One region of the Micromonospora sp. DT231 genome, then DNA from elsewhere that is predicted to be linked to it. Evidence: riboswitches for the same ligand, from Rfam matches in the RefSeq annotation. Region 1 holds a riboswitch; each other region holds the start of a gene.

Region 1 (9,765 bases):
GAACGCCACCAGCCGGCTGACCAGGTGCCGCTCGGCCGGCGACAGCTTGTCCAGGTCGGCGAGGTCGGCGTGCAGGTCGACCTCCTCGACGGTCCAGGTGTTGCGGATGGCGTCGCGGAACCTGTCGAAGAAGTGTGGGTAGCGCATCGGGCGGAGGGTGAGGTCCATCCCGGGGTCGAGCAGCATGTGCGTGGTCCTCGTGTCGGTGGTGGCGGTGGTGGCGTCGGCGGGGGTCACTGGCAGGCCTCGCACGACTCGGGGTTCTCCAGCGAGCAGGCCAGCGCCTCCGCGTCGGCCACCACCGGCGCGAGCACCGCGACGGTGGCCTGCTGGATCCGGGTGGCGGGGCGGGAGCGCAGGTAGTACGTGGACTTCAGCCCGGCCTTCCAGGCGTACAGGTACATCGAGGAGAGCTTGCCGATTGTCGGTGCGGCCAGGAACAGGTTCAGCGACTGGGACTGGTCGATGAACGGGGCCCGGGCGGCGGCCAGGTCGATCAGAGCACGCTGCGGCAGTTCCCAGGCGGTGCGGAACAACTCCCGGACGCCGGCCGGCAGCTCGGCGATGTCCTGCACCGACCCCTCCGCCCGCTTGATCGCCGACCGGATCCGCTCGGTCCACAGGCCGCGGGCCTTCAGCTCGCGGACCAGCGCGGTGTTGACCTGGAGGAACTCCCCCGACAGGGTCTCGCGCTTGAAGAGGTTGGACACCTGCGGCTCGATGCACTCGTAGCACCCGGCGATCGACGCGATCGTCGCGGTCGGGGCGACCGCCACCAGCAGCGAGTTGCGCAGCCCGTCCGCCTGGACCCGCTGGCGCAACGCGTCCCACCTGGCGGTCTGCGTGCCCTGGACGCCCCACAGGTCGGGCTGCAACTGGCCGCGCGCGGCGCGGGTCTGCGCGTACGCCGGGTGCGCGCCGAAGCGACGCGCCAGGTCGGCGGAGGTCTCCAGCGCGGTCAGGTACAGCTCCTCGCTGATCCGGGTGGACAGCTCCCGGGCGGCCGGTGAGTCGAACGGCAGCCGCAGCGCGAAGAAGACGTCCTGGAGACCCATCAGCCCGAGCCCGACCGGCCGCCAGCGGGGGTTGCTCGCCGCCGCCTGCGCGGTCGGGTAGTAGTTGATGTCGATGACCCGGTCGAGGAAGGTGACGGCGGTACGGACCGTGGCGCGCAGCCGCTCCCAGTCGATGCCACCGTCGGTGAGGTGCGCGGCGAGGTTCACCGAGCCGAGGTTGCACACGGCGGTCTCGGCGTCACTGGACACCTCGATGATCTCGGTGCAGAGGTTGGACAGGTGCACCACGTTGCCGTCTTCGGCGGTCTGGTTGCAGAGCCGGTTGGCGGCGTCCTTGAACGTCATCCACCCGTTGCCGGTCTGGGCCAGGGTGCGCATCATCTTCCCGTACAGCTCCCGCGCCGGGACCTGCCGCACGTGGCGGCCCTGCGCCTCGGCCTGGCGGTACGCGGCGTCGAACCGCTCCCCCCACAGGTCGGGCAGCTCGGGCGCCTCGTGCGGGTCGAACAGCGACCACATCTCGTCGGCCTCGACCCGGCGCATGAACTCGTCCGGGACCCAGTTGGCCAGGTTGAGGTTGTGGGTGCGCCGGGCGTCCTCGCCGGTGTTGTCCCGCAGTTGCAGGAACTCCTCGATGTCCGGGTGCCACGGCTCCAGGTAGACGCAGGCCGCGCCCTTGCGCCGGCCGCCCTGGTTGACGGCGGCGACGCTCGCGTCCAGCGTGCGCAGCCACGGCACGATCCCGTTGGACTGCCCGTTGGTGCCGCGGATCAGCGCGCCCCGGGAGCGAACCCGGGAGTACGCGATGCCGATGCCGCCGGCGAACTTGGACAGGTTGGCGACCTGGGCGTAGCGCTGGTAGATCGAGTCCAGCTCGTCGCGTGGGGAGTCGACCAGATAGCAGGAGGACATCTGGGTGTGCCGGGTGCCGGAGTTGAACAACGTCGGTGAGCTGGGCAGATAGGCCAGGCTGGACATGAGTCGGTAGAAGTCGACGGCCTCGTCCGGCGTCTGGGACAGCCCGCAGGCCACCCGCAGCAGCCAGTACTGCGGGGTCTCCAGCACCAGGCGGCTGGTCGGGTGGCGCAGCAGGTACCTGTCGTACACCGTGCGCAGGCCGAAGTACTCGAACCGCCGGTCACCGTCCGGATCGACGGCGTCGTCGAGCATCGGGGCGTGCGCGGCGACGAACGCGGCGGTGTCGTCGCCGATCAGGCCCTCGGCGTGGCCGATCCGGATCGCCGTGCTGAACGAGGTCACGCCCTGCCGACGGACCTCCTTGCCGACGTAGCTGGAGAGCAGCCGGGCGGCGAGGCGGGAGTACTGCGGTTCCTCGCCGATCATCTCGGCCGCGGTCTGGATGGAGAGCCGGTCCAGCTCGGCAGTCGTCGCGCCGTCGTACAGGCCGCTGATCGTGCGGGTGGCGACCCGCATGGGGTCGACGTCGGTCAGGTCGTCGGCCCACCGCTCGACCGCCCGGACGATCTTGTTGACGTCCACGGATTCGGTGGCGCCGTTGCGCTTGCGGACCTGCATCGGCGTCCGCCGTACGGCCGGGTCGCCGACTGCCGGGACTACCTCGGTGACTGTCACCACTCACTCCTCGCGAGTTCGAGACCTGATGGCCCCTCGAACGCGTGGAGACAGACACCGGCGGACGCCACGCCGGGACGGCGTGGGTCAGGTGGCGTCGGCCGTCCCACGCGGCCTCGGACCGCCGCTCACCCGGGTGTGGGTACGCGGCGCGCTGGCAGGTCTTCGGACTCGTGGGCACGACCGGGTTGGCCGGTCTCCTACTGGCCGTCGCTTCCCAGGCCGATTCGTGGCCCAGTGCTCATGACGGCTGTCGTTCCCACTCACCGCTGCGGGACAGTCCCGGATTTCCACCGGGTTCCCTCTTGCCTCGACCGCTCGGGCTGAGCGGTCGAACCAGCTGCGCTCGACACCATATATAGGGACGCTGCCGTTGTCACACCCCACATGTCGGTCTCGGGCGTGTCGACGGCGACGCCCGTGATGGTCGTCACCGGCCACGCCTACCGGGCCGGGTCCCGTCGACGCGCGGCCGGCGAACGCCCGCGCGGCACGCGGCAGGCCGAGCGGGTGTCGACATTCGGAAAGGTGTGATGTATTAAGTCTTTAGATGTAAAGACCCCTACCCATACTCGACGGTCAATGCAACTTTCCGGAGTGGACATCCAATCTTCCGGACCACTATCCACTTCTCGCGTCACCGTCCCCATCGCTCTCGGGGCGCCTCCGCAGCCCGCGGCGTCGCCGGCAGTCAGGGCGTCTACCAGCGCGACACAGACCGCCATCGCCCCGGCCGGGGCCTGCGGACCAGGCACGTCGACCGCGCCGACGGCACGTCGACGAATCGGCGGCGCGGGAAAAACATTAGATGTCTTCGATTCCCGGGTGATCGACGTCGTTGACGCGTCGGATTGACCCTCCGTATACTCCCAGAGATCATCTGATCTTTAGCCTAACCGGGCGAGGAGCGCATGCCGCAGATCACCGCCGTCACCGTCGAGGACGTCCGCTTCCCCACCTCCCTGACCGCTGACGGCTCCGACGCCATGAACAAGGACGGCGACTACTCGGCGGCCTATGTCGTCCTGCACACCGACGGCGTCGACAGCACCGGTGCGCCACTCGCGGGCCACGGTCTGACCTTCACCATCGGCCGGGGCAACGACATCGTCGTCGCGGCGGCCGTCCACCAGGCACAGCGTCTCGTGGGCGTGGACGTCGCGACGATGGCGTCGGACATGGGCGCGGTCTACCGCCTGCTCACCTCCGACTCGCAACTGCGGTGGCTCGGCCCGGAGAAGGGCGTCGTCCACCTGTCGCTGGCCGCCGTGCTGAACGCGTCGTGGGACCTGGTCGCCCGGGTCGCCGGCAAGCCGCTGTGGCGGCTGCTCGTCGACATGTCCCCCGAGGAACTCGTCGACATCGCGGACCTGCGCTACCTGTCCGACGCGCTGACCCGGGACGAGGCGCTGGCCATCCTGCGCGCCAAGGAGGGCACGAAGGCGGCCCGTCTCGCCGAGCTCGACCGGACGGGCTACCCCGCCTACACCACCTCGGCCGGCTGGCTCGGCTACGGCGACGACAAGCTGCGCCGGCTGTGCCAGGAGGCGGTGGACACCGGCTACGGCTACGTCAAGCTGAAGGTGGGCGCCAACCTCGAGGACGACATCCGCCGGTGCGGCATCGCCCGGGAGATCCTCGGCCCGGACCGCAACCTGATGATCGACGCCAACCAGGTGTGGGACGTCGGTCAGGCCATCGAGTGGGTCAAGGCCCTCGCCCAGTTCGAGCCACTATGGATCGAGGAGCCGACCAGCCCCGACGACATCCTGGGCCACGCCGCCGTCCGCCGCGCCGTCGCTCCGATCGGAGTCGCCACCGGCGAGCACTGCCACAACCGGGTGATGTTCAAGCAGTTGTTCCAGGCCGAGGCCATCGACTTCTGCCAACTGGACACCGGCAGGTTGGCAAGCATCAACGAGATCGTCGCCGTGCTGCTGCTCGCCGCGAAGTTCGACATCCCCGTGTGCCCCCACGCCGGCGGTGTCGGGCTGTGCGAGATGGTCCAGCACGTGTCGGTGCTCGACTACGTCGCGATCTCCGGAGATCTCACCAACCGGGTGACCGAGTTCGTCGACCACCTGCACGAGCACTTCACCGACCCGTGCATCATCCAGGACACCGGCTCGGGCAGCGGTTACGTCCTGCCCCGCCAGCCCGGCTACTCCACCCGGATGCGCCAGGAGTCGGTCGAGCTCTACCGGTTCCCCGACGGCGGCTACTGGGCGACGACAGACCCGACTACGGTGTCTTCTCCGGAGTCGTACGTGATCGCGGGTGGGACGGCCACGCCCGCCGGCCGCTAGGGGGATGTCATGTCGCGCACCGACGAGGTGGTGAACGGCATCAAGCGGATGATCCTCGAAGGGCACTTCAAGCCCGGGGACCGCCTGCCCATCGAGAAGGACCTCGCCGAGTCGCTCGGCGTCTCGCGGGGCTCGCTGCGCGAGGGGATGTCGGCTCTGTCGATCCTCGGCATCGTCAACATCCGCCAGGGTGACGGCACCTACGTCACGAACCTCGACGCGCCGCAGCTGCTGGCCCCGATGGGCTTCGTGGTCGACTTCCAGGGCCAGGGCGACGCACGGCACGTCCACATCGTCCGGCGGCTGCTGGAGTGCGAGGCCGCCCGGCTGGCGGCGACCAGGATCACCGACGAGGCCCTCGCCCAGGCGGGGGTGCTCCTCGACGAGGCCGCGCGGATCGCCGGTCGGTCGCCGCAGGAGCACGAACGGATCATGGAGATCGACATCGCGTTCCACCGGATCATCGCGGTGCACGCCGACAATCCGGTGCTCGTCGGTCTGATCGAGGCGTTCGCCGGGCGCACGCTGCGCGGGCGGCTCTGGCGGAGCCTGCACGAGGAGGGCGCGGACCGGCGTACCCACGACGAGCACGTCGCGATCCTGAAGGCCCTCGTGGCCCGGGACCCGGAACGCGCCCGGATCCGGATGGCCAACCACCTGATCGGGGTGGAGGAATCGCTGCACGGGCAACCCGACGACGGTGAGGCAAACGTCGAGCCGGCGCGGTTCTGAACAACCACTCCGGCGTACGGCGACCCGCTACGCACCCGCCCGCGGCCCGGCGGCTCCGGGGCGCGCCCTCGATCACGTGATCGCGCGCGCCCCGGTCGACGACTTCAGCGGTCGTCCCGCTCTCCGGCGGTGCTCCCGGTCATCGCCGCGACCAGGTCGTCGGTGGTGACCTCGTCGGCGCGCAGCCGGGCCGCCCGGCGGCCGAGCCGGAGCACCTCGACCCGGTCGGCGATCTCGAGCACCTGCGGCATGTTGTGGCTGACCAGCACCACCGACATGCCGGCGTCGCGGGCCCGCCGGACGACGTCGAGCACCCGCCCGGTCTGGACCACGCCGAGCGCCGCGGTCGGCTCGTCGAGGATGACCACGTTCGTCGCCCAGATGATGGCGCGGGCCACCGCGACGCACTGTCGCTGCCCACCCGACAACATCGCGATCGGGGTGGTGACCCGGGGGATCCGCACACCCAGTTCGTCGAGAGCCGCGGCGGCGCCCTGCCGCATGGCGCGCTTGTCGAGCAGACCCAGCCGGCCGAGCGGCCCGGAGCGCAGGATCTCCCGACCGAGGTAGAGGTTGGCGGCCACGCTGAGATCGTCGGCGACGGCGAGATCCTGGTAGACCGTCTCCACACCCGCACGCCGGGCGTCGACAGGCGTGGAGAACTGGACGGGACGACCATCCACCCGGATCTCGCCCTCGTCGGGCGGGTGCACACCGGACAGCGTCTTGATCAGGGTGCTCTTGCCGGCGCCGTTGTCACCGATCAGCGCGACGACCTCGCCCCGGTGGACCGTGAAGTCGGCGCCGCGCAGCGCCTCGACGTGCCCGAACCGCTTGACGATGCCACGGGCTTCGAGGACCGGAGGATCCTCGGAGGTCGGTTGCGTGTCGCTGTCGGCGGTTGCCGTCGGGGTCGTGCCCATCACTGCACCGGGGGGTTGGCGCAACTCGGCTCGAGCACCGCCTTGATCTCCGCGGAGTCGATGTTCTCCTTGGTGACGAACGTGACGCCGGTGTCGGCCGATGCCAGCGGGGCCTTGTCCCGCAGGTGCTTGACCATCTTGTCGACGCCGAAGTAGCCCATCTTGAACGGGTTCTGCACGACCAGCGCCGAGATCTGACCGCTGCGCACCCCGGCGATCTCGTCCGGGGCGGCGTCCCACCCGATGATGACCACCTTGCCGGACTTCCCGGCCGCCTGGATGGCCTGCGCGGCGCCGAGCACGCTCGGCTCGTTGGCCGCGAAGATGCCGGCGAGGTTGGGGTTGGCGGTGAGGATGTTCTCGGTGACGCGCCGCGCCTCGTTGACGTCGCTGCGGCTGGGCTGCTGGCCGACCAGCTTCAGGTTGGGATACTGGGCGAGGCCGGCCTTGAAGCCGTCCACGCGCTCGGTGTTGGTCTGCGATCCCGGCTGGAACTCCACGAGCGCCACCTGGTGGTTGCCGGGGCCGAGTTCGGTGGCGAGCAACTTCGCCGCCTCGGTGGCCGACGCGCGGTTGTCGGTGGCGAACAGCGGCACGCTCGACGGTTGCGGGCTGGTGCCAGAGTCGATCATCGCGACCGGGATCTTCGCGGCGAGCGCCTGGTCGGTCGCGGGCGCCAGCGCGCTGGAGTCGGTCGCCGCGTAGACGATGCCGTCGACCTTCTTGGTGACGAAGTTCTGGATCAGGTTGACCTGGCCCTCGACATCGGTCTCGGTGGTCACCCCGTCCCACTGCACGGTGACGTCGCCCGCGCGTTGCGCGGCGCACTCCGCGCCCGCCTTCACGGTGTTCCAGTAGTCGGCGCCGACGGCCTTGGGCACGACGGCGAGCTTCAACGGGCCGCTGGCGTCCTTCGTCGCGCCGTCGCCCCCGTCGCGGACCTCGACCCCGCCGCAGGCGCTGAGCAGAGCGGTCGCCGCGGCCGCGGCCAGAACCGCCCGTACGCCCAGGATCGACCGTCGCGTCCGCCGGCTGGTGGTGGTGTGCGCCATGGTGTGTGTCCTTCCTCGTTCGGAGTCTCGGAATGGCATGTCAACCCCGTGATTCCAGCCGCCGGCGGCGGTACTGGTCGAAGTAGACGGCGGCCCAGATGATCAGGCCGACGATCACCTGCTGGTAGTGGATGCTGATGTCGAGCAGGACAGCGCCGTTGCGCACCAGGGCGATGAGGAACGCGCCGATGATGGTCCCGACGATCCGGCCCTGACCACCGAACAGACTGGCGCCGCCGATGACCGCGGCGGCGATGACATCGAGCTCCAACGAGATCCCGTAGTTGGGCTGGCCGGAGTTGACGCGGGAGGCGGCGATCATGCCGCCCAGCCCGACCAGCACACCCGCCAGCACGTACACCCCGGTCAGGTGACGCCCCACCCGGACCCCGGAGCGGCGAGCCGCCTCCAGGTTGGAGCCCATCGCGTAGGTGTACTGACCGAAGCGGGTCTGGGAGAGCAGGAAGGCGACCCCGACCGCGACCAGGACGGTGATCAGCACGGCGAACGGGATGCCGAGGATCTCGCCGTTGCCGAGCAGCTGGAAGGATCGGGGCAGGCCGTAGACGCCGACCGCGCCGGTGATGATGAAGACCAGACCGCGGCCCACGGACATCGTGCCCAGTGTCGCGATGAACGGCGGGATCCGGGCCACGGTCACCAGCAGCCCGTTCAGCAGACCGGCAAGCGCGCCGACGCTTATCGCGACCACGGTCGCCGCCCAGAGCGAGAAGCCGAGATCGCGCACGACCATCGCTCCCACGACGCCGGCGAGCGCGGCGACCGACCCCACGGACAGGTCGATGCCCTTCGTGATGATGACCATCGTCTGCGCCGTGGCGATGATGGCGATCACCGCGGTCTGCGCTCCGATGTTGAAGAGATTGTCCGCGGTCAGGAAATAGGGACTGGCGAAGGTCAGCGCGACGAACAGGACGACGAGCGCGGTGGCGGCGGTCAACTCGGAGACGGCGTGGGAGATCCGTTCGCGGAACCAGTCGCTGAGTTCGCCGCGCTGCGTGCCGGCGGATGCCTCGACGGTGCTCATCGTCGGATCTGACCTCCCCAACCGTGGCGCCAGCGCGGGACGGGGGAGTCCCCGACGAGCCGGCAACCTCTGACCCACCGAACCTCCCGGCAGGGTACGTGAGCTTGTGCCCACGTACCCGTCGAGATAGGTCGGATGTTTCCCTCGATCAGGCGTTACCTTGCCACGCATTGACTCATGTTGCCAAGGTCTTACGGGAGTGTTGTCGTCGTTACCCGGCTCGGCCACGGCATACGTCAGACCAAACCGCCGCTCCTCGGCAGGGCCGGCCCGAGGTGCGGCCGGTCAGTCCGCGCGCCGCCGCGAGGTCAGGCCGGGTCCAGCCGGTACGCCCGGCGGGCCGTCTCCCGCCAGATCGCCGCCCGCTCGTCGTCGCCCAGCGGGCCCAGCAGCTCGGTGAGGGCCTCGACCCAGCGCGGGTACGAGGACGCGAGCAGAGACACCGGCCAGTCGGAGCCGAACATCAGCCGGTCCGGGCCGAACGCGTCGAGTGCGTGCTCGACCGCGGGCCGAAGGTCCGCCGTCGTCCAGGAGGGGCCGTCCACCTCGGTCACCAGACCGGAGAGCTTCGCCGTCGTGTTGGGCTCGGCAGCGAGCGCCCGCAGGTCGCGCGGCCAGTCGCCGAGGCCGGCGTGCCCGAGCGAGGGCTTGCCGAGGTGGTCCAGGACGAACCGCATCTCGGGCAGGTCGCGGACGAGCCGGGTCGCCGCCGGCAGCTGGTGGTCGCGTACCAGCAGGTCGAAGGCCAGGCCAGCGGCACCCACCGCGGCGATGCCCCGCCGGATGTCCGGGCGGTCGAGGTACGCCGGGTCGGGCTCGGACTGGACGAGGTCGCGGATGCCCACCAGTCGCTCTCCGCCGCGCGCCGCCCGGAGCCGGTCGAGGCGATCAGCGACGTTGTCGGCAGTGAGGTCGACCCAGCCGACGACGCCAGCGATGAGGGGATCGTCGGCCGCGATGCCCAGCAGCTCGGGCGTCTCCGTCCGGGCTGCGATGGACTGCACCACGACGGTCTGGGTGACTCCGGCGGCTCGGGCCACCGGGGCGAGATCGAGCGGGGTGAAATCGTTGTCGATCGCGGCCATGGTGTGCGGA
Region 2 (9,765 bases), on a different contig from region 1:
TGTCGCGGGGGCGCTCGGTGCGGGAGAACAGGTTGGAGACGCCGTACGGGCCGCCGCCGCTGAGCACCGCTCCGCCGGTGACCGCACCCGTGTCGTCGTGGCGGGCGAGCACCCGTACCCGTGGGTCGGCCAGGAGCGCGGGGCGGAACAGCTTCCCACCGCCGTGGGCCGCCGCCCAGGCCGCCAGGTCGTCGGTGGTGACGACCGGGGTGAGGGGTACGGCGTCGGCCGGTGGCGCCGCCGGTTGCCGAAGGATCCACTGCGCGTCGAAGAGCACCCGGAACCCGTATCCGGACAGGTCGAGGTCGGCGAAGCTGTCCTTCACCGACGCGCCGGGCCCCGCGTCGATCCGGTCCAGCAGGGCCACGGCGTCGACGCCCGGCCGCCTGGTGACCGCGTCCGGGTACCACTGTGGCGAGCGGTGGGGGACCGACCAGGCGTCGGCGTCGGTACGGCCGGCCAGCCCGTGGCTGGCGCAGACGATGTCGCACCATTCGGCGTTGTCGCGGGCCGCCGTCCGCGCGTCGTCGAGCACGTCGGGAAGCCTAGCCAGGGTCAGCGGAGTCGGGTGAGCAGGATCCGGCCGCCCTCGTAGACGCCGCCGTCGATGGCGATGACTCTGTCGTCGGCGTACCGCAGCGCGGCCGCGACGTCCTGCGGCGCCACACCGAAGTGCTTGGTGAGGGTGCTGTGGCCGTGGACGAGCACGGTGCCCCCGAGCGTGCGTAGCATCGTCGACACCCGGTCGTCGGGGTTCGCCAGCACCGCGTCGCGAAAGGCACCCCGGTCGCTCATCCGGCCACAGAACTCCAGCCAGGCCGTGGGGTCGCCGGAGGCGAGAGCCATGCCGACCGCCGCGTTCACGGTGTCCACGCTTCGCCCCATCTCCAGGTAGCGGGCGGTGTCGGAGTGCACGAGCAGGAACCCGTCGACGACCGCGACCGCGGGCAGCCGCGTCATCCACTCGACATGCCGGGGCGTCAGCCGGCGCAGGTCCTCCTCCCGTCCGCCGAACCGGGCCCAGCCGCCCCGAAACCCGCCGGGCTCGTCCCACCCGGCAACGGGCGTGGTGCCGAACCGGTACGCGGCGAGCAACTGCGCCTCGTGGTTGCCCAACAGCACCCCGACGTGGCCGCCCGCCGCCCGTGCGGAGTCGGCGAGCCGCCGGATGTCGTCGATGACACCGACACCGTCCGGGCCGCGGTCGACGTAGTCGCCGAGCAGCCACAACCGCGCGCCACCCCCGGCCCAGTGGCCGGTGTGGTCGACGAGCCCGGCCTCGCGGAGCGACTCCCGGAACTCCGACCGGTGGCCGTGGATGTCCGCCGCCACGTACAGCGGCGTGAGATCGTCGAGCAGAGTCACCATGGCCGCCACGGTACGTAGCTCAGGGGGCGTAGACCAGGTCCATCGTGTCGGTGTGCCCGGACCAGCGCAGGTCGAGATGCCAGCACCCGGCCTGCGGCATGTCGATGATCGACGGGCCCGGACCGCCGGCGACCTCTCGGGTCACCCGGGTGGCGGTGCCGTCCAGCGTCGCGGTGATCACCAGGGTCGACGGCGCGGTCGGGTCGGGTGAGGTCGTGGAGGCGCGGGCCACCCACAGGATCTTGTTGTTCGACCCGTCCTCGCGGACCTGGCGCAGCGGTTGGGCGAACAACACCGCCAGGATGTCGCCAGTCTTGCCGAAGACGTGCGGGACCTGGCTGCCCCCGTGGAACCCGGCGTCCGCCCAGTCGGGCAGCGACGTCGTCTCGATCCGCGAATGGCAGCCCGTCGCGGCGCTCGCCGCGCCCGTGGCGCCTGCCGCGCTCGCCGCGGTGGTGGCGATGGTGGCGGACGGTGCCGCCGACCCGCCGCTGGCCGTGGTCGTGCAACCCGCCAGCAGCACCACGGATGCCGCCAGCAGCGACCTGCCCCATGAACTCATCTCGATCCCTCCGTACCGCGTCGGCGACTCGTATCTTCAGGACACCTGTCGCGCCCGTCCGGTTCCTAGCGCAGCGAACGGGCGATCTCGATCGCCTCGGCCTGGGTGCGGGCGCCCTCGAGCCGGTAGCTCACGTCGGCGTCCTGCCAGATCAGGGTCGAGGCGGCCAGCCGGGCGCTCTCCTTGTGGACCGTGCCCGCCCGGTCTACGTACGACAGCACGTGCGGGCCGTCGACCCACACCGCGAAGTCGCCGTTGACCTCGACCCACTCCGCTCCCGGCGGGATGACCTCCTTGTGGAAGGACAGGTTGAGACGACCGTCGAACGCGTCGACGCGCAGCGCGCCACCGTCGTAGAGCAACGTCGCCACCCGGCAGGTGCCCGTGGGGTCGGGGTCGGCGACGACCACCCGCTCGGGCGGCCCCAGCTTCGCCGGCAGGCGGATCGGGAACCGTACCGCTCGTCGTGCCTCGTCCAGACCGGCGACCCGCTGCCCGGGCAGCGGCGACGCGACGCCGCTCGGCGCCGTCTGGTCGGGCGAGACGGCGATGCTGACGCCGGCGAAGCGCAGCAGCCCGGACACCACGTCGGCGACGGCGGCACGGGTCGGCGGCAACACCGCCACCAGTACGGCGGCCAGCGCCGCCGCGGCGAGCGGACGCCACCGCAACGCCGGCCGGTGGAGCCGTTCGCGGACCTGGGCGCGCACGTCGGGCGGCTCGGGCGTCTCCAGCCAGGTGGACAGGTCACGCAGTTCCCGTTCGAGGTCACCCATGCCGGACCTCCTCCCGGTCGAGGAGGCCGCGAAGCTTCGCCAGGGCCCGGGACGTGCGCGACTTCACCGTGCCCCGGGGCCAGCCCAGCGTCGCCACCGTCTCCTCCTCGCTGAGGTCGAGGAAGAACCGGCAGACGATCACCTCACGGTCGCGTACCGGAAGTTGCCGTAGGGCCCGCACCAGCGCGGCGCGGCGCTCCCCGGCGAGGACCGCACCCACCGCGTCGTCCTCGGCGATCTCCGACGCCGGGTCCGCCGCCGCGGCGCGCAGGACGAGTCCGTCGCGCCGGCCGCGCGACCGGTGCAGGTTGCGGGTCTCGTTGGCGACGATCGCGAGCAACCAGGACCGGAAGGACGACTCGCCCCGATAACGGGACAACTTGCGGTACGCCTTCACAAACGCCTCCTGGGTGACGTCCTCGGAGTCCGAGCCCGCGCCGAGCAGCACCGCCGTCCGGTACGCGGACGCGGTGTGCCGAGCGACCAGCAGGTCGTACGCCTCCAGGTCACCTGCGCGAGCGCGGGTGACGAGCGCCTCGTCGTCCAGGGGAACCTCCGTTCGGGATCACACTCATGACACCGCCCACGCTCGGCGGGTTCCAACCCTCGTCGGGTCAGCTGTCTCCCACCCGGCGTGCAGCGTATTGCCAGGATTCGGTGCTGCACTGGAGGGGCGTCGAGGGAAGGGGTGGGGCATGAGCTGGTTCAGTCGCCGGTCACGGGGTGCCGAGGCGACCCCGACGAAGCTGGACCGGGAGGCGACCCGGGACGACCTCGCCGCGCTGGAGGCGTTCGTCACGAGCCGGCGCGGGGTGGAGTTCTACCTGGAGCCGGAGACCACCGCGACGGACACCACGGTGGTGGCGATCGCCCACGACGGGGAGTGGATCCGGCGCCGCACCGGCACACCACGGGCGGCGGGGTCCATCGCCCGCAAGCACGCGGTGCCGCTGTACGAGGCGGGCCGCACCGGCTATCCGGAACGGATGCGGGTGTGGAGCCGCGCCCACCCGGAACGCCACGCCCGCTGAGGTGCGTCCCCGGCTCAGGCTCGTCCGCTCAGGCGGTCGCGATGGCTGAGCGGGCCTGCTCACGCGTCATCGGCTCGGCGTGGCTGGACACGTACCACTCGTAGTCCTCGTCGAGCAGTCGCCGGACCATGGCCAGGTCGAGGCCGTCCTCGGGTTGGCGCAGGTGCGCCGGCGGTGGGTAGAAGCAGTCGCCCAGCAGCATGACGCCCGAGTCGGGCACCAGCACGACTGTCGAGTCCGGTGCGTGCCCGCCGCCGACGTGACGTAGCTCGACCCCGACCGGCAGCTCGTCCACGTCGGCGAAGACCCGGGTGGGCGGCAGGACGGCGAAGTCCGCCCAGGAGTCCACGGCGCGTGCCCGAGCCCGGAAGCTCGGGCCGAGGCGGGGGTTGTGGCGTACCTGCTCGTCCAGGTAGTGGTGACTCCACGGTCGGGCGGCCTCGGCGCGCAGCAGCGGCACGGCCGCCTCGTGTCCGACGATCTCGACTCCCGGCCAGGCGCAGGCGCCCCAGACGTGGTCCCAGTGGTGGTGGGTGTAGACGAGCCAGCGGGGCTGGGGTAGCCCGGCGGCCGTCAGCGCGGCCTGGATCTCGCGGGCGTGCGCGGGGCTCTGCCCGGCGTCGATCAGCACACTGCCGCGCTCGTCGGCGACGACTGCGACGCCGGCCTGGACCGCGTCCGGGTCCGGGTCGCCCGGGCAGAGCCAGACCCGGCCGGCGAGCCTGTGAAATCGCATGGCGACGATGGTGATCGACCCCCGGAATTGATCGCGGACGTTGGTCCAGTGATCGTCGATCCTAGGTAACCGGGTCGCGGCGGGTGGAACCCGACTACCTGCTGTGAACCGGGTCGTCCCGTGCCGCCGCCCTGTTGGCCGAGCCCAACCCCGCCGTGATCAAGGGGGTGCTGCACGCGCAGGGCCGCATCCCGAACCCGAGAGTACGGCTTCCGCTGCTGCCGGCGGCCGCCGCCAGCACCGACGCGGCGGTCCACCACCTCGGCGTGACCACCGCGGGTCAGTACGCCAGAGCGTGATGTCGCAGTCTTTACCGCGCGAGTACCGGTGGGCGCGGGTGCAGGTGCCCAACTACCGTCGCGGTGCTAGCCGACCGCAGCACGTTCGAGTGATCGCTGGACGAGCGTGAGGACGGATGGTAGGAGCAGCTCGTTGCCGCCGATCGTGGCGACAGCGCGCGCGCTGTGGGGCGTGCCGTCGACATCGACGACCAGGGCGCCCGCCTCTCGGGCGATCGCGACGCCCGCGACGGTGTCCCAGGGCTTGTTGTTGAGCATGATGAACGCGTCGATCCGGCCGTGTGCCAACCAGGCGAGGTCGATCGCGGCGGACCCGTGCATGCGGATCCGTTGGACGTGCCGGGTGAGCTGCTCGGTGATGGCGAGTCGTTCGGCGTTCTTCCGGCTGGCCCCGGCGCCGACCGCGTAGTCGCCGATGGCGACGACGGCGTCCGTGAGGTCGGCGACCCGGCTGGCGTGGATGCGGCGGTTGCTGGCGTAGGCCCCGTGTCCCTTGGCGGCGTGGTAGCGGGTGCCGAGGAACGGCAGGTCGATGACGCCGAGGACGGCGTCCGCGCCGTGCAGGAGGCCGAGGGAGATCGCGCACAGGGGTGACCCGTGGACGAAGTTGACCGTGCCGTCGACGGGATCGAGTGCCCAGGTCAGTGCGCTGGCGTCGCCGCTGCTGCCGTACTCCTCGCCGAGGAACCCGATGTCGGGCGCCTTGGCGGCCAGATGCGCGCGGACCTGCCGTTCGATGGCGTAGTCCACCTCGGAAGCCATGTCGCGGTCACCCTTGAAGGTCAGCGCACCGGGCTGGAGTGTCCGCATCAGGTCGTGCGCCAGGTCGACGGCCTGCTGTGCGAGGGGCAGGAGGCGGGCGTGGTCGGTCATAGCTGGCGGCTGCGATCCCAGAGTGAGGTGAACATCTCGTCGAATATCGGGTAGAGGCCGGAGGGGCGCGCGCTGCGCTCGATGACCATCGTCGGACAGTCGACGCCCCGCATCTTCGGTAGGTAGTGCTGAACAACGCAGAGTCGGTCGTCGACCAAGAGCACGTTGGCGCGGATGGACTCGTCGTAGACGCCGATGGTGAGGTGGTCTCGGGCACCTGCGGGGAGTCGGTCGCGAATGCGGCGGGCCAGGTTCTGAATGTTGAGTTCGGTGAGCGCGCTCAGGTGTCCGTCCGGATAGTCGTCCTCACGCTCCTGTCGTCTGATCGCCTGGCCGGCCGGGTCGAGGAACAGGCAACGGAGGCGGGTGCCGGCGGCGAGGAGCTTCAGAAGACGGTTGTCGGCGTACTGCTGACAGATGAGGTTGAGTGACAGGCCGGACGCCCGGATGTCCGTGGCACGGTCGAAGAGGACGTGCGGCGGCATCTCCGCCACGAAATCTGACCGGCTGGAATAGATCGCGGTGACATCAGCGCACCGGTCCCGCGCAGCCTCGTCGGCCTGTAGACCGGCGAGGTCCAGGGCCGGCTCGCGTTCGCCGAGGAGGAGCGTCATGCGGGCATGGCGTGGCATGGACAAGCCGGTGCAGATGCGGGTGAGAACATCGATGCTACTGACCCGGCGGGCACCACTGGTGATCTCGCTGACCTGCGCCTGGCTGAGACCGGTGGCGACACCGACTGTGGTTTGGCTGGCGTGGGTGGCCCGCTGGACGAGCCGGAACACCTGAGCGACATCGCGAGCAGCCAAGGCATCGAGCATGTCGGTGCTGTCCCACAGCAGGTCGGAGATGCTAAGCGCGGTAGTCGTCCGGACGCTCACGAATGGCTCCCCCTTCCTGCTCAAGGGCTGAGGGTCAGCCTATCCATTCGTCGGATGGCCGCACCGAAAGGACATCCGGAGGGCGGAAGAAAGTTATCCGCCGAAAAATCGCCCACTGTGATGGATGGCGGCGGTTGCGGTGCGCAGGGTCGTGGTGTGAGTTCTCGGTCCCGCCCACACCTGCCCATGCGCCCCGCCTGGTTGTGCCGCAACTGCGCCGCCCCGTGGCCGTGCTCCCGTGCCCAACTCGATCTCGCCGCCGAGTTCTACGGCCACTCGCTGGCGCTGGCCCTCTACCTGACGTCCTGCGTGAACGAGGCGATCCACGACTTGTACAGCCTCGGCGGACGCCCCGACCTGGCCAACATGCACGCCCGTTTCCTCGGCTGGCTGTCGCTGGCCCGGCGGCCACGCCGCTTCGAGCACGAGTAATGCACGGCGGAGCGCGTCGGTGCCGAGTCGTCTACGGCATCAGCTCCAGGGGGAGTCGCACCCGTTCTCGACCCCCTCTGCGGGCGCCCTCCGCCACCGGCCCATCAGCTTGCCGTCTGGTGCGTCAGGCGACCCCCGCGCGCCGATATTTCCGCAGGTCAATGTGGTGAGCGTGGCCGGACGACGCCGGGGTCGGCGTTGACCGGCGGCGCGGCGGTGTGGCAGCATTCGCGGCCTGACGGCAGTGAAGGAAGTCGGTGCGATTCCGACGCGGTCCCGCCACTGTCACCGGGGAGCGATCCCCCCTCGTGAGTCACGGCCGTGTGTCTGCGGCTGGAAGGCTGGGGGAGAGCGTCGATCCGGAAGCCAGGATACTTCGGCCGTCGGGATGTGCCCCAGGGCGTGGACACCCGAGGAGGACCCGATGACGCACAGCGTCTCATTCATCGACGATCATCGTCATAACCCGCATCGCGGGCGCTGCGCCGCGCCCACGGCCGGCCGCGCCGGCACGTCTCGGGCCGGCCGCCGCGGCGTACGCCAGGCCGTTGGCTTTCGGTACCGCTGAGCCGAGCGCCCGGCGCTGACCGGCCCCGACGTCCGCGTCGGCGTGTCGTCCACCCGGGCCGTCGTACCGGCTGACGCCGTACCCACCCGCTTCGTCCAGGCCGCCTCCGTGGCGGCCGGGGCGTCACTCTCCGGAGCCTGCCGTGCGCATCCTGCTGCTCTCCACCGCCGACACCGACCTGCTGGCCGCCCGCGCCAGCGGCGCCGACTACCGGCTCGCCAACCCCGCGCGGGTCGCCGCCGACGAGGTGCCCGCCCTGCTCGACGGGGTCGCCCTCGTCGTCGTACGCCTGCTCGGCGGTCGACAGGCGTGGCCGGACGGCCTCGCCGCGGTGCTCGCCACGGGTGTGCCGACGGTGGTGCTCGGCGGCGAGGCGCTGCCCGACGCGGAGCTGATGGCCATCTCCACAGTGCCGTCCGGGGTTGTCACCCAGGCGCTGGCGTACCTGGTCGAGGGCGGGCCGGACAACCTGGCGCAGTTGGCCCGGTTCCTCTCCGACACCGTGCTGCTCACCGGCGAGGGGTTCGCCCCACCCGCGCCGACCCCGGCGTACGGCGTGCACGGCGAGCACCCGACCGACCCGCGACGGCCCACCGTGGGGATCGTCTTCTACCGGGCGCACGCCCTCGCCGGCAACACCGACTTCGTCGACGTCCTCGCCGACGCGGTCCAACGAGCCGGCGGCAACCCGCTGCCGATCTTCTGCGGCTCGCTGCGGGGGCTGACCACGGGCGCGGGCCCGCTCGGGCTGTTCGCCCGCTGCGACGCGCTGCTGGTCACTGTGCTCGCGGCCGGTGGCGCGGTCGCTGCGGACGCCTCCGGTGGCGGCGACGAGGACGCCTGGGACGTCGGCGCCCTGGCCGCCCTGGACGTGCCGATCATCCAGGCGCTGTGCCTGACCAGCACCCGCGAGCAGTGGGCCGGCAGCGACGCCGGTCTGTCCCCGTTGGACGCGGCCATGCAGGTGGCCATCCCCGAGTTCGACGGCCGGATCGTCAGCGTGCCGTTCTCGTTCAAGCAGATCGACGCCGACGGGCTGTCGGTCTACGCCGCCGACGCCGACCGGGCCGCCCGGGTGGCCGGGATCGCCGTACGCCACGCCCGACTGCGGTACGTGCCCGCCGCCGACAAGCGGGTCGCCGTGGTGCTCAGCTCGTACCCCACCAAGCACTCCCGGGTCGGTAACGCCGTCGGGTTGGACACCCCGGTCTCGGCGGTCCGGCTGTTCGCCGCGCTGGCCGAGGCCGGCTACGACCTGGGTGACGCGCCGCCGCCCGACGACGGCGACGCGCTGATCCACGCGCTGATCGCCGCCGGTGGACACGACGTGGAGTGGCTCACCCCGGAGCAGTTGGCCGCCGCCGAGGCCCGGATACCGGGGCCGACGTACCGGCGGTGGTTCGACCAGGTCCCGGCCGAGCTGCGCGAGCGGATGCGGGAGCACTGGGGTGAGCCGCCCGGCCAGCTCTACACCGAGAACGGGGACATCGTCCTCGCCGGGCTGCGCTTCGGCAACGTGGTGCTGCTGATCCAGCCGCCGCGCGGCTTCGGGGAGAACCCGATCGCCATCTACCACGACCCGGACCTGCCGCCGAGTCACCACTACCTGGCCGCGTACCGCTGGTTGACAGCGCCCGTCGCGGACGGCGGCTTCGGCGCGGACGCCGTGGTGCACCTGGGCAAGCACGGCACCCTGGAGTGGCTGCCCGGCAAGGGCCTCGGCCTGGCCGCCGACTGCGCCCCCGACGCGGTCCTCGGTGACCTGCCGCTGGTCTACCCGTTCATCGTCAACGACCCGGGCGAGGGCACCCAGGCCAAGCGCCGCGCGCACGCCGTGGTGATCGACCACCTGGTGCCGCCGATGGCCCGCGCCGAGACCTACGGCGACCTGGCCAAACTGGAGCAACTGCTCGACGAGTACGCCACCGTGCAGGCCCTCGACCCGGCGAAGGTGCCCACCGTGCGGGCGCAGATCTGGGACCTCGTCCGCGCCGCCGAGCTGCACCACGACCTGCACGCCGAGGCGATGCCCGACGCGGACGACTTCGACGAGTTCGTGCTGCACCTCGACGGGTACCTCTGCGAGGTCAAGGACGTGCAGATCCGCGACGGGCTGCACATCCTCGCCGACGCGCCCACCGGTGAGCCCCGGGTCAACCTGGTCCTCGCGGTGCTGCGCGCCCCGCAGATCTGGGGCGGCGCCCACGCCCTGCCCGGCCTGCGGCAGGCGCTCGCCGTC
Region 3 (9,765 bases), on a different contig from region 1:
GATGATGGCCCGACCTCGGGTGCTGCCGTCGCTGGCCGACATCCGCGGCGTGCTGTGACGGCACTGCGGGGCCCGGGCTGCGGTCAACCCGCAGCCCGGGCCCCGCAGTGGGGCACCCGATCCAGGGCGGCCATCGCCTGGTGGCACCGTGCCAGCCAGATCGGTGCGTGGATCTGTCGGCACAGGCGCGCCGCGCTGTCGATCAGCTCCCGCGCCGGTTCCGGACGGCCGGCGTCGCGCTCGTACTGGGCTAGGGCCAGCAGCGTGGGAATCTCGATCAGCCGGTCACCGATCTCCGCCGCCGTGTCGCGGGCCCGGTAGAGCAGCGCCGCCGCCTCCTCGGCCCGGCCCTGACCCAGCCAGGTGCGGCCGAGTCCGTGCAGCGCGTAAGCCTGGCCGCGCCGATCCCGCAGCCCTTCGACGACCCCCAGCACCTCGGTGAAGGCGCGCTCGGCCGCAGCCAGGCGGCCGCGGGCCAGGTCCAGCTCGCCGAGGCGGTACCGCGCCTGGGCGCTGGCCCGCCGCGACCCGTGCGACATCTCCATCGCGCGCAGCAGGTACGGCTCCGCGCGGTCCGGCAGGTCTGCTTCCAGGTAGAACTGGCCCATCCACCGCAGGACGTGCTCCTCGGCACCCCGGTCCCCGGTCTCCCGGAGCAGCTCCAACGCCTCCTCGTACCGGCGTACCGCACGTTCGGGATTACCGTTGACGCTGTCGGCGTACCCGGCCTTCCTCAGCGCCACCGCGTACCCGTGCCGATCGCCAAGTTCCGAGAAGATCGCCAGAGCTGGTTCCAGGTACTCGACGGCGGCGTCATAACGGTGCTGGGTGACGTACAGGTCGCCGAGGCCGGTCAGCACAGCCGCCTCGCCGCGGGCGTTGCCTGCGGCCCGCGTGGCCAGCAGTGCGACCTCGTGCGTGCTGCGCCACTCGTCGTAGTGGCTGCGGGTACCGAACAGGGAGACCGCCGAGACAGCCAGGTCCCAGCAGTGGTCGAGCAGCCCGTACTGGGCGGCCTGCTCGACAGCGGAGACGACGTTTCGTCGTTCCGACTCGTACCATCCGGCCGGGTCGGCGAGAAGCTCCTCAGCCGCCTCCGGCTCCAGCGGCCACCGCTGCGCCGAGCTGTGCACGACGGCGTAGTCGCCGCCGAGGAGGTCGACGTGCGCCCGTTCGACCAGAGCGAGCCAGGCACCGAGAATCCGTGCTACCGCCTGCTCCCGCTCGACCGGCGGATCCTCCCGATCGGCCTGTTCCTGGGCGTAGAGCCGGACCAGGTCGTGGAAGCGATAGCGCAGCTGGCCCGCCTGGTCCCGACCGACGACGTCGAGCAACTGAGCGTCGACGAGCCGTTCGAGGTGCTCCTCGGCGTCGGCGATTCCAGTCTCCATCAGCGGCGCGCCGACCCAGGCGGCGAAGTCGGGTGTCGCGAGTAGCCCGAGCCGTCGGAACAGCCGCCGCGTGCGCGGCTTCAGCCCCAGATAGGACAGGCCAACGCTGGTGCGGACCTCCAGCGAGCCGTGGGCCAGTTCGTCGAGGCGGCGGCTCTGGTCGGCGAGGCGTCGCACGAACGTGCCGAGCCGTTGGTGCGACCGCGCCGCCAATCGGGCGCTGACGATGCGGACCGCGAGCGGCAGGCCGCCGCAGTAGCGGACCAGCTCGGCGACGGCCTTCGATTCGGCGTCGACCCGGGGGTCGCCGACGATCCGTCGCACCAGCTCAACGGCCTCGGCGTCGTGCAGCACGTCAAGGTCCATCAGCCGGACTCCGCTCAGACCGGTGAGCCGCGAACGGCTGGTCACGAGAGCGGCACACGACTCCGCCCCGGGCAGCAGCGGCTGCACCTGCACCTCGTCGGCGGCGTTGTCAAGGACCACAAGGATCCGCCGCTCCGCCAGGATGCTGCGGTACATCGCCGCCCGCTGCTCGACGTCGTCGGGGATCGCGTTGTTGTCGACGCCCAATTCGCGCAGGAACACCGCGAGCACCTCCAGTGGTTCGAGCTGTCGGTGCTCGGCGCCGTTGAGGTTCACGTACAGCTGACCATCGGGAAAGACGCCCCGCAGCCGGTGCGCTGCGGCCACCGCCAGGGTCGTCTTGCCGATCCCGCCCGGCCCGGCGACCGCCGCGATCCGCACCGCGTGGTCGTTGCCATCGGGCGTATGGGTGAGCGCCTCGACCAGGAACGCCAGGTCGGCTTCGCGCCCGGTGAAATCGGCCACCTGGGCGGGCAGCATCCGTGGTTGCTGAGGAAGCGGCCGGGGTGGGTCGCCGGCTACCTCGGAGGTGTCCGGGGCGGTCGCCGCGGCCGGCTCGAGCTGCGGACGGTGTGGTTTGGCCGTCCGGTCCGCGGCCACGGATGCGGCGTTCCCGCCCGGCCCGGCCGGGTGTCGCGGCGCCGGCACGCTGACCGGGTGTGCCCTACCGTCGCCGGACCGGCCGACGGCCGGTGTGTCCGGCCTCGGGCCCACCGCCACCGGGGGGCGGCGTGGCTGCCGCGGGGCGATGGTGCCGCGGAGCATGGCGTCGTGGAGTCCCCGCAGCTCGGCGCCCGGCTCCAAGCCCAACTCCCGTTCGAACACCAGGCGGGCGTCCTGGTAGACAGCGAGCGCCTCCGCCTGGCGGCCGGCATGGTAGAGGGCCAGCATGAGCTGCCGGCGCGGTCGCTCCCGCAACGGATGTGCGGCGACCAGGATGGTCAGCTCGCCGATCAGCTCGCGGTACATCCCCAGCTCGAACTCGAGTTCGACGCACTCCTCGACCAGACCGAGCCGCAGCTCCTCCCATCGCACGGCCTCCGGCTCGAGGAGCCGGCTGGTCAGACCGGATAGCGCCGGCCCGCGCCAGATCGCTAGCGCCTCCCGCAACCGGTCGGCCGCCGTCGCCGCTTGTCCCGCCGCCGCGGCCTCCCGCGCCGCGCTCTGTAATGCCAGCACGCGCCGGGTGTCCAGGCCGTCGTCGTCGACGCTGATGAGATACCCCGGTGAACGGGTCACCAGGAGGCCGCGGTCGATTCCCGCGTCGACGAAGCTGCGTCTCAGCGCCGACACGCAGATGGCGATCTGGTTCTCCGGTCGAGCGGGTGGCTGGTCTGCCCACAATGCCTCCGTCAGTCGCTGCACGGAGACGACCTGGCCAGGGTTGAGTAGCAGCATCGCGAGCGTTATCTGCTGCCTGGCGGCGGTGATCGGTACGAGCCGACCAAAGGCCCGTACCTCCAATGGGCCAAGCAGCAAGAATTCACACGTGTTGCCCATGAGCGTGCCACCGTTACTTCCTGATCCTTCCCAGCCGAGCGCTCCTCAGTCGCTCGGCTGGGTATGACTCACCGCCCCCGTCGTACGGTTGGTCCGGGGGTTGTGAGGGGGCAACGCGTACGCGGCGGGTTCAGCGTCTTCATGGGCCGGGGTTCACTGGCACGGACGCTTGCCTGTCGGCGACGGCGATCATCCGTTCGAAACAGCGATGACAATGCTCTACCCCCGTACGTGTTACCGGCCGCTGCGACAGCCGTCACGCACACTACAGAAGATCATTGAATGTTGCCATGTCGCTACACTGGGTGACCTGGCAGCGCGCAGATGGGGCCCGCGTAGATCTGACACGCTGCCACCCGCTCACCGCAGATCAGCCATTTCGCGGTGGTCCAGCGCCGGTCGGTCCTGGTCACGGTTGCGTTGTGCGGCGAGCAGCGCGGCCGCCACGATGATCTGTACCGCCAGGACGAGCGCCTGGGCGGCGGGCGCCTTGAGGGTGAGCAGCGCGATGGTGGTGTTCACGCCGAAGTGGACCGCGACCGATGCCGCGACCCCGGCGAGTTCGTAGGCGTAGCCGGTGAGCAGTGCCATCGGGAAGACGCTGAGCGTGAACAACAGGCCACTCCAGCTGACCAGGCCGAACTCGGACTGAAGAGTCCCGTCGATGAAGAACAGCGGCAGGTGCCACACCGCCCAGGCGGCGCCCAGCAACAGACCGGCGCGCAGGCGGCTCATCGACGCGCGCAGGCGTGGGTACGCCGTGCCACGCCAACCGGGCTCCTCGGCCAACGGACCACCCACCAGCATGCTGATCAGGAACGGTACGGTTCCGCCCGCCGTCGCGATCAACTCGCGCCCTTCCGTCAGGCTCACCGCGGGGCCGCCCAGGAGCTCCGCGAGCAGTGCGGCTGCCAGCACGGTCCCCGCTGCCAGGGCCAGCATGGGCAGCGCCCGGAACAGCCGTGGGCACAGCCGAAGTCGCACCGTGTGGGCGGGGATCGGTTGACGACGGCGAGAGCGCCGTATCCGGACGGCGATCGCGCCGATCGCCGGCCCGAATCCACCGAGAAGGTACGGAACGAGGGTGGGGGACGTCATCGCCGGTTCGTCGAGGGTGCTCGCGAAGAGCCAGAAGGCGAAGGTCCAGGCGAACGTGACGATCCAGAAGGTGGGGAGGCCGTCGTGTTGGCGAGCAGAGGTTGCAGTGGTCACGCCATTTCCCTTCGGGGGGTGAGCAGGGGTTGTCGCGGCCGGGCCGCCATGACCCGCGACGATCACCGACGCGCCTACACCACGTTCGCGGCGTCACTGCTTGGCGACTTCGACCGCTACCTCGCCCACGAACACGCCGACCCCCACCGCGACGGCGTGGTCTACCGACAGGCCGCCGTCTGGCTCACCGACGAAGAGTTCGCCGCGATGGTCGCCGAGATCGAACACGCCGTCGTCAGTCGGACCGGCAACACCCGCGACGGACGGAGGCGCCGCGTCGTCAGCCTCGTCGTCGTACCGGACACGCCATCGACACCACCTGGATCGGCCACAGGCTCGGCCCCGGTGCCTTGATTCCGCGCCTTAGCGTGGCGGGATGGCAGCATCCCGCAGGGCATCGCCGTCGGGAATGAGCGGCCACATCACGTTCCTGTTCGCGGTGGCGGCGGGAGTGGCCACCGGCAACCTGTACTGGGCGCAGCCGCTGCTCAGCTTCATCGCGGGTGACCTGCGCGCGGCGACCGCGACGGCCGGATGGCTCGTCACCGCGACGCAGGTCGGTTACGCCGTCGGCGTGCTGCTGCTCGTGCCGCTCGGCGATGTCCTCGACCGCAGCCGTTTCGTGCCGGTGATGCTGCTGGCCTCGGCCGCCGCGCTGCTGTTGTGCGCGCTGGCGCCGACGATCGGCGTACTCCTGCTCGCACTCGGCGTGCTCGGCGTGACGACGATTTCCGGGCAGGTCCTCACGCCGCTCGCCGGGGACCTGGCCGGCGACACCCACCGCGGTCGGGTCGTCGGCGTTGTCGGGTCCGGGACTCTCACCGGCATCCTGGCGTCCCGCACGATCAGCGGGTTCGTCGCCAGCGCCGCCGGTTGGCGGACGGTCTTCGTCCTCGCCTCGGTCGTCGCCGTCCTGCTCGCGGCCCTGCTCCACCGCGCGATTCCGCCGCTGCCGCCGCGCACGCGCCTGTCGTACCCGCAGCTCATCGCCTCGGTCGGCACGGTGGTCCGGCGCGAGCGGGCAGCCCGATGGACGCTGGTTCTCGCCGCCACCGGGTTCGCCGCGTTCTCGCTGTTCTGGACGGCGCTGACGTTCCTCCTCAGCGGCCCGCCGTTCCGCTACCCGGTAGCGGTGGTCGGGTTGTTCGGGTTGGCCGGCCTCGCTGGTGTCCTTTCCGGCCTGCACGGCGGTCGTCTGCACGACCGGGGCTTGTCGCTCCCGGCCACCGGCGCGGCCTGGGCACTGGCCCTCGGCGCCTTCGTCGTCGCGACATTCGCCGGCCGGTCGGTCACACTGATCATCATCGTGATCATCGTGATCGATGTCGCCCTCCAGACGCAGGCCCTCCTCAACCGGGCGCGGCTGTTCGCCCTCTCCCCCGAAGCCCGCAGCCGGCTCAACACGGCGTTGGCCACCGGCAACTTCATCGGCGGCGCGATCGGCTCCGCCGCCGCGACCATGCTCTGGTCCGCCGGCGGCTGGGCAGCGGTAACGATCACGGGAGCGGCACTGTGCTGTTTCGCGCTCACCGTCTGGGCGTTGGGACGTCGCGGTCCACTCGTGATCGGGCTTCGCCCGGACGGACCGCGCGCCACCTGACCACGTCGCCCGTCACGAACGGCTCCGCTCAACCGGCGATGTCCACGACGACCTTGCCGTTGGCGGTGCCGCTGGCGACCAGTCGGTGGGCGTCCAGGACCGTGTCGAGCGTGAACGTGCGCGGATCCAGTCGCGGGCGCAGGGCGCCGGCGTCGGCCAGCGTCGCGATCTCGCGCAGAATGTCGCCCTGGTGTTCGCGCCCGCGCCCGGTCAGCATCGGCAGCAGGGTGAACACGCCGGAGTAGGTGGCTCCCCGGAACGACAGCGGGGCGAGCGAGTGCGTCCCCCAGCCCAGCGCGCTGACCACGTGGCCGTGATAGGTGCGCACCGCCGCGAAGGACGCGTCGAGGGTCGAGCCGCCCACGTTGTCGGCGATGATGTCGAACCCCGCCCCGTCGGTGTATCTCCGCACGTACTCCTCGACGCTTGTCGAGGTGTAGTCGATCGCCACCGCGCCCAGGCTCTCGATCAGACTCATGCTCGCCGGCCCACCCGTGGCGTACGCCTCCGCGCCGCGAGCCTGGGCGAGTTGGACGCTCACGTATCCGACACCGCCGGCGCCGCCGTGCACAAGCACCTTCTGCCCGGCACGGACTCCGGCCCGGTCGACAAGCCCCTCCCAGGAGGTGATCGCCGCCAGGGGCAACGCGGCGGCCTCCCGCATCGAGAGGGTCTTCGGCTTGCGGGCCAGGAGCCGCGCGTCCACGGCGGCGTATTCGGCAAGCGAACCCTGGAGGTCGCCCACTCCCCCGCACAGCCCGTACACCTCGTCCCCCGGCGCGAAGTCGGTCACGTCTGCACCGGCCGCCGCGACGACGCCGGCGAGGTCCAGGCCGAGCACCGCCGGAGGCTGGACGCGCGCGTGCGCGGCCTTTCCCGCCTGGATCTTCGTGTCGAGCGGGTTGACCCCGCTGGCGACGATCCGCACCAGCACCTGCCCGCGCTCGGGGATGGGTCTGTCGATCTCCTCGACCAGGAGCGGAACGTCGAACTCCCGCAGCACCGCAGCGCGCATAACCATCCACACTCTCCGTGACCGAGTCTTCACGTGGACGCTATCCGACCAGATCGACGGCGGGGCGGGTTCCTCGGACCGGCCAGCACCGCGACGGGGGGCCGAACGCGGGTCAGCCGTCGTCGGCGCCGTCGAGCAGCGCGCGTCGCAGCGCCAGCCGGTGCTCGCGGCGGATCTCCGCCTCCCGGTACCGTCGCCGGTCCCCGTCGGTCTCGGGCAGCAGCGGCGGCACCGTACGGGGCTGGCCGTCGTCGTCGATGGCGACCATGACCAGGTGGGCGGTGGCCACGTCGGTGGGTGGCACCGCCCGGTCCCACCGGTCGGCGGTCACCTTGACGGCCACCTCCATCGAACTGCGGCCGGCCCAGGTGATCCGGGCGTCGACGTGCACGACGTCGCCGACCCGTACCGCGCGCAGGAACGCGGTCTCGTCGATGGCGGCGGTCACCGCCGGCCCGTCGGAGTGCCGGGCGGCGACCACACCGGCGACGGAGTCGATGAGGTTGAGGATCCGGCCGCCGTGCACCGTACCCATCAGGTTCGTGTGGTGCTGGTCCATGATCTGCGACAGGGTCAGGTGCGACGCCGACGGCGCTCGGCCGGCGATCGTGGTGGTGTCGTGCACAGCGGTAGTCCGTCCCTCGGGAAACCACGCCGCCGGTCGCGGACACACGCTGACGAGGACCTGGCCGTGCGCCACACGCACGGCCCGTCACCCGCTCAGCCCACCCGCGAGGCCGACGGCAGCGCACACGGTTGTGTACGCGGCGCCGGCAGGTCTTCGGACTCGCGGGCCTGACCGGTCGTGCCGGTCCCCTACTGGCCGTCGCTTCCCAGGCCGCTGGCCCAGTGCTGATGACGGCTGTCGTTCCCACTCACCGCTGCGGGGCAGCCCCGGATTTCCACCGGGTTCCCTCTTACGACGCCCAGCCGGTCAGGACGGGGCGAACCAGCGCCGTCGGCAGCATAGCTGGCCAGGGAATCTGTCCACCGGGGGCATCGTGCCGCAGCGGCCCGCGTGCTCGTCGTCAACTTTTGTCGTTCGAGGAAGAAGATCGCCACCTCTTGAAAAAAGTCTCGCGAGGGTGAGGATATCCAGATGCGTCGTCTCCCCCAGACTTGCGGCCGGGTGGTCTCGGGCCTCCTCGCGTTCCTCCTCGCCTCGGCGGTCGCCCTCCTCGCGTCCGCCCAACCCGCCGCGGCGCACGGGACCCTCGCCGCGTCCACGCCGGCGAGCGGGACCACCGTGCGCGAGCCGTTCACGGAGGTGCGGCTCGCCTTCACCGAGAAGGCCGCCGCCAACGCGTTCTTCACGGTCACCGCCCCGGGTGGCACCCGGGTCGACAACGGCTGGTCGCAGGGGGAACCGAAACCGCTGGAGAAGCCGGTACGGGAGTACTTCCTGGTCAACGGGCAGTTCGAGCCGCGGGAGTACACGACGGGGTTCCCCGCGGTGGTGAGCGTCGCCCACCTGCCCGCCAAGGGCCAGTACTCGGTGAGCTATCTGTCGGTCGCCTCGGACGGCGACACCGTGCGGGGCACCCTGACCTTCCGCTACGACGGGCGGGTGACGGCGGCGCCGAAGGGATGGAGCCCGCCGTCGACCCAGCCGGACCCGGCCCTGGTGGCCGCCACCGAGCAGCACAACAGCGGGCAGGCCTCGGCGGTGCCGACCACCGCGGACGATCCGTCGAGCCCACCGGCTGCGGCAGCTCCGTCGACCGGGTCCACCGAGGAGAGCGGCCGCGGAACGGTGGCTTTGGCCGGCTGGGCGGTCGTGGTCGCGGCGGCCCTGGCGGTGGCCGGGTACGTCGTCTGGCGTCGCCGATCGGCCTCCGCCGGCACATCCACCGGCCGGGGCCGTACCTCGGCGGCGACCTCCGGTCGACGCGGCGGTGGTGCCCGTTCTGCGACCAAGGCCGGCGCGGGCCGGACCGTCGGGGCCAAGGCTGTCGGGGGCAAGACCAGCGGGGGCAAGACCAGCGGGGGCCGGGCTGTCGGCGGCAAGACCGTTGGTGGCAAGGTCGGCGTCGTCGCGCCGGTCACGGGCGACAGGGGGCAACCCGCCACCGTGCCGGCGGCGCGCAAGAGCAACACGGTCGTCACGGCCCGCACGGGCGTCGCGGCCGATCCGACGCCGATCGATCAGACCGGCGGCGGTACGGACGGCGAGCCGACGGTCGAGCCCGGACCACGGCCCGACACGGACCTCGCGGCCGCGACCCCGGGGTCCCGGCTGAGCAACACCCACCTGGCGTTGCTCGTCGGCGGGCTGGTGATCGCTCTGCTGGCCGGGTTCGGGCTGGCCCGCATCGGGACCGGCGACGGGAACCCGGCGGACCGCAGCGCCCGGCAGCCCGCCGGCGCTCCGCCCGCCCCGGGCCAGGAGGGCGCCGCGAACGACGGGCACCAACACCCGGCGGGCACCGGTCCGCACACGCACCGGGGTGACGGCGCGACGGGCGAGACGCTGGCGACCGGCACGACGGTCAGCGCCGGCGGGTACACCCTGCAACCACTGGAGCGAACCCAACCCCCAGGTGTACGCGCGGACTACCGGTTCCGCATCGTCGGGACCGACAGGCAACCGGCGACCCGCTTCGCGGTCGTCCACGACAAGCCGTTGCACCTGATCGTGGTCGGCCGTGACCTGTCCGGCTACCAGCATCTGCACCCGACGA

Evidence for each region. A riboswitch is a leader RNA that binds a small molecule or an ion and turns the genes downstream of it on or off. The one in region 1 is predicted to bind cobalamin.
Region 2: linked by a shared signal. The riboswitch ahead of cobN (cobaltochelatase subunit CobN) and the one ahead of ACPXBU_RS02220 (ribonucleoside-diphosphate reductase subunit alpha) in region 1 are both predicted to bind cobalamin.
Region 3: linked by a shared signal. The riboswitch ahead of ACPXBU_RS15150 (acyl-CoA thioesterase) and the one ahead of ACPXBU_RS02220 (ribonucleoside-diphosphate reductase subunit alpha) in region 1 are both predicted to bind cobalamin.

What each region holds. Positions count from the first base shown of each region.
Region 1 is NZ_JBNCNO010000001.1:526,442-536,206, reverse strand. Features, by position in the region: gene ACPXBU_RS02225 (ribonucleotide-diphosphate reductase subunit beta) at 1-186, opposite strand, end outside; gene ACPXBU_RS02220 (ribonucleoside-diphosphate reductase subunit alpha) at 234-2,552, opposite strand; cobalamin riboswitch at 2,749-2,965, opposite strand; gene ACPXBU_RS02215 (L-fuconate dehydratase) at 3,521-4,915, shown strand; gene ACPXBU_RS02210 (FadR/GntR family transcriptional regulator) at 4,925-5,647, shown strand; gene ACPXBU_RS02205 (ATP-binding cassette domain-containing protein) at 5,752-6,570, opposite strand; gene ACPXBU_RS02200 (ABC transporter substrate-binding protein) at 6,570-7,622, opposite strand; gene ACPXBU_RS02195 (ABC transporter permease) at 7,663-8,670, opposite strand; gene ACPXBU_RS02190 (amidohydrolase family protein) at 8,979-9,765, opposite strand, start outside.
Region 2 is NZ_JBNCNO010000007.1:77,067-86,831, reverse strand. Features, by position in the region: gene ACPXBU_RS19610 (hypothetical protein) at 1-535, opposite strand, end outside; gene ACPXBU_RS19605 (metallophosphoesterase) at 556-1,368, opposite strand; gene ACPXBU_RS19600 (hypothetical protein) at 1,388-1,930, opposite strand; gene ACPXBU_RS19595 (hypothetical protein) at 1,996-2,706, opposite strand; gene ACPXBU_RS19590 (RNA polymerase sigma factor) at 2,699-3,154, opposite strand; gene ACPXBU_RS19585 (hypothetical protein) at 3,402-3,737, shown strand; gene ACPXBU_RS19580 (MBL fold metallo-hydrolase) at 3,766-4,473, opposite strand; gene ACPXBU_RS19575 (hypothetical protein) at 4,608-4,772, shown strand; gene ACPXBU_RS19570 (inositol monophosphatase family protein) at 4,839-5,645, opposite strand; gene ACPXBU_RS19565 (DUF5919 domain-containing protein) at 5,642-6,526, opposite strand; gene ACPXBU_RS19560 (hypothetical protein) at 6,683-6,958, shown strand; cobalamin riboswitch at 7,181-7,357, shown strand; gene cobN (cobaltochelatase subunit CobN) at 7,669-9,765, shown strand, end outside.
Region 3 is NZ_JBNCNO010000005.1:161,830-171,594, forward strand. Features, by position in the region: gene ACPXBU_RS15120 (TauD/TfdA family dioxygenase) at 1-58, shown strand, start outside; gene ACPXBU_RS15125 (AfsR/SARP family transcriptional regulator) at 84-3,257, opposite strand; gene ACPXBU_RS15130 (CPBP family intramembrane glutamic endopeptidase) at 3,618-4,469, opposite strand; gene ACPXBU_RS15135 (hypothetical protein) at 4,518-4,823, shown strand; gene ACPXBU_RS15140 (MFS transporter) at 4,846-6,069, shown strand; gene ACPXBU_RS15145 (zinc-dependent alcohol dehydrogenase family protein) at 6,098-7,090, opposite strand; gene ACPXBU_RS15150 (acyl-CoA thioesterase) at 7,197-7,643, opposite strand; cobalamin riboswitch at 7,840-8,053, opposite strand; gene ACPXBU_RS15155 (copper resistance CopC family protein) at 8,184-9,765, shown strand, end outside.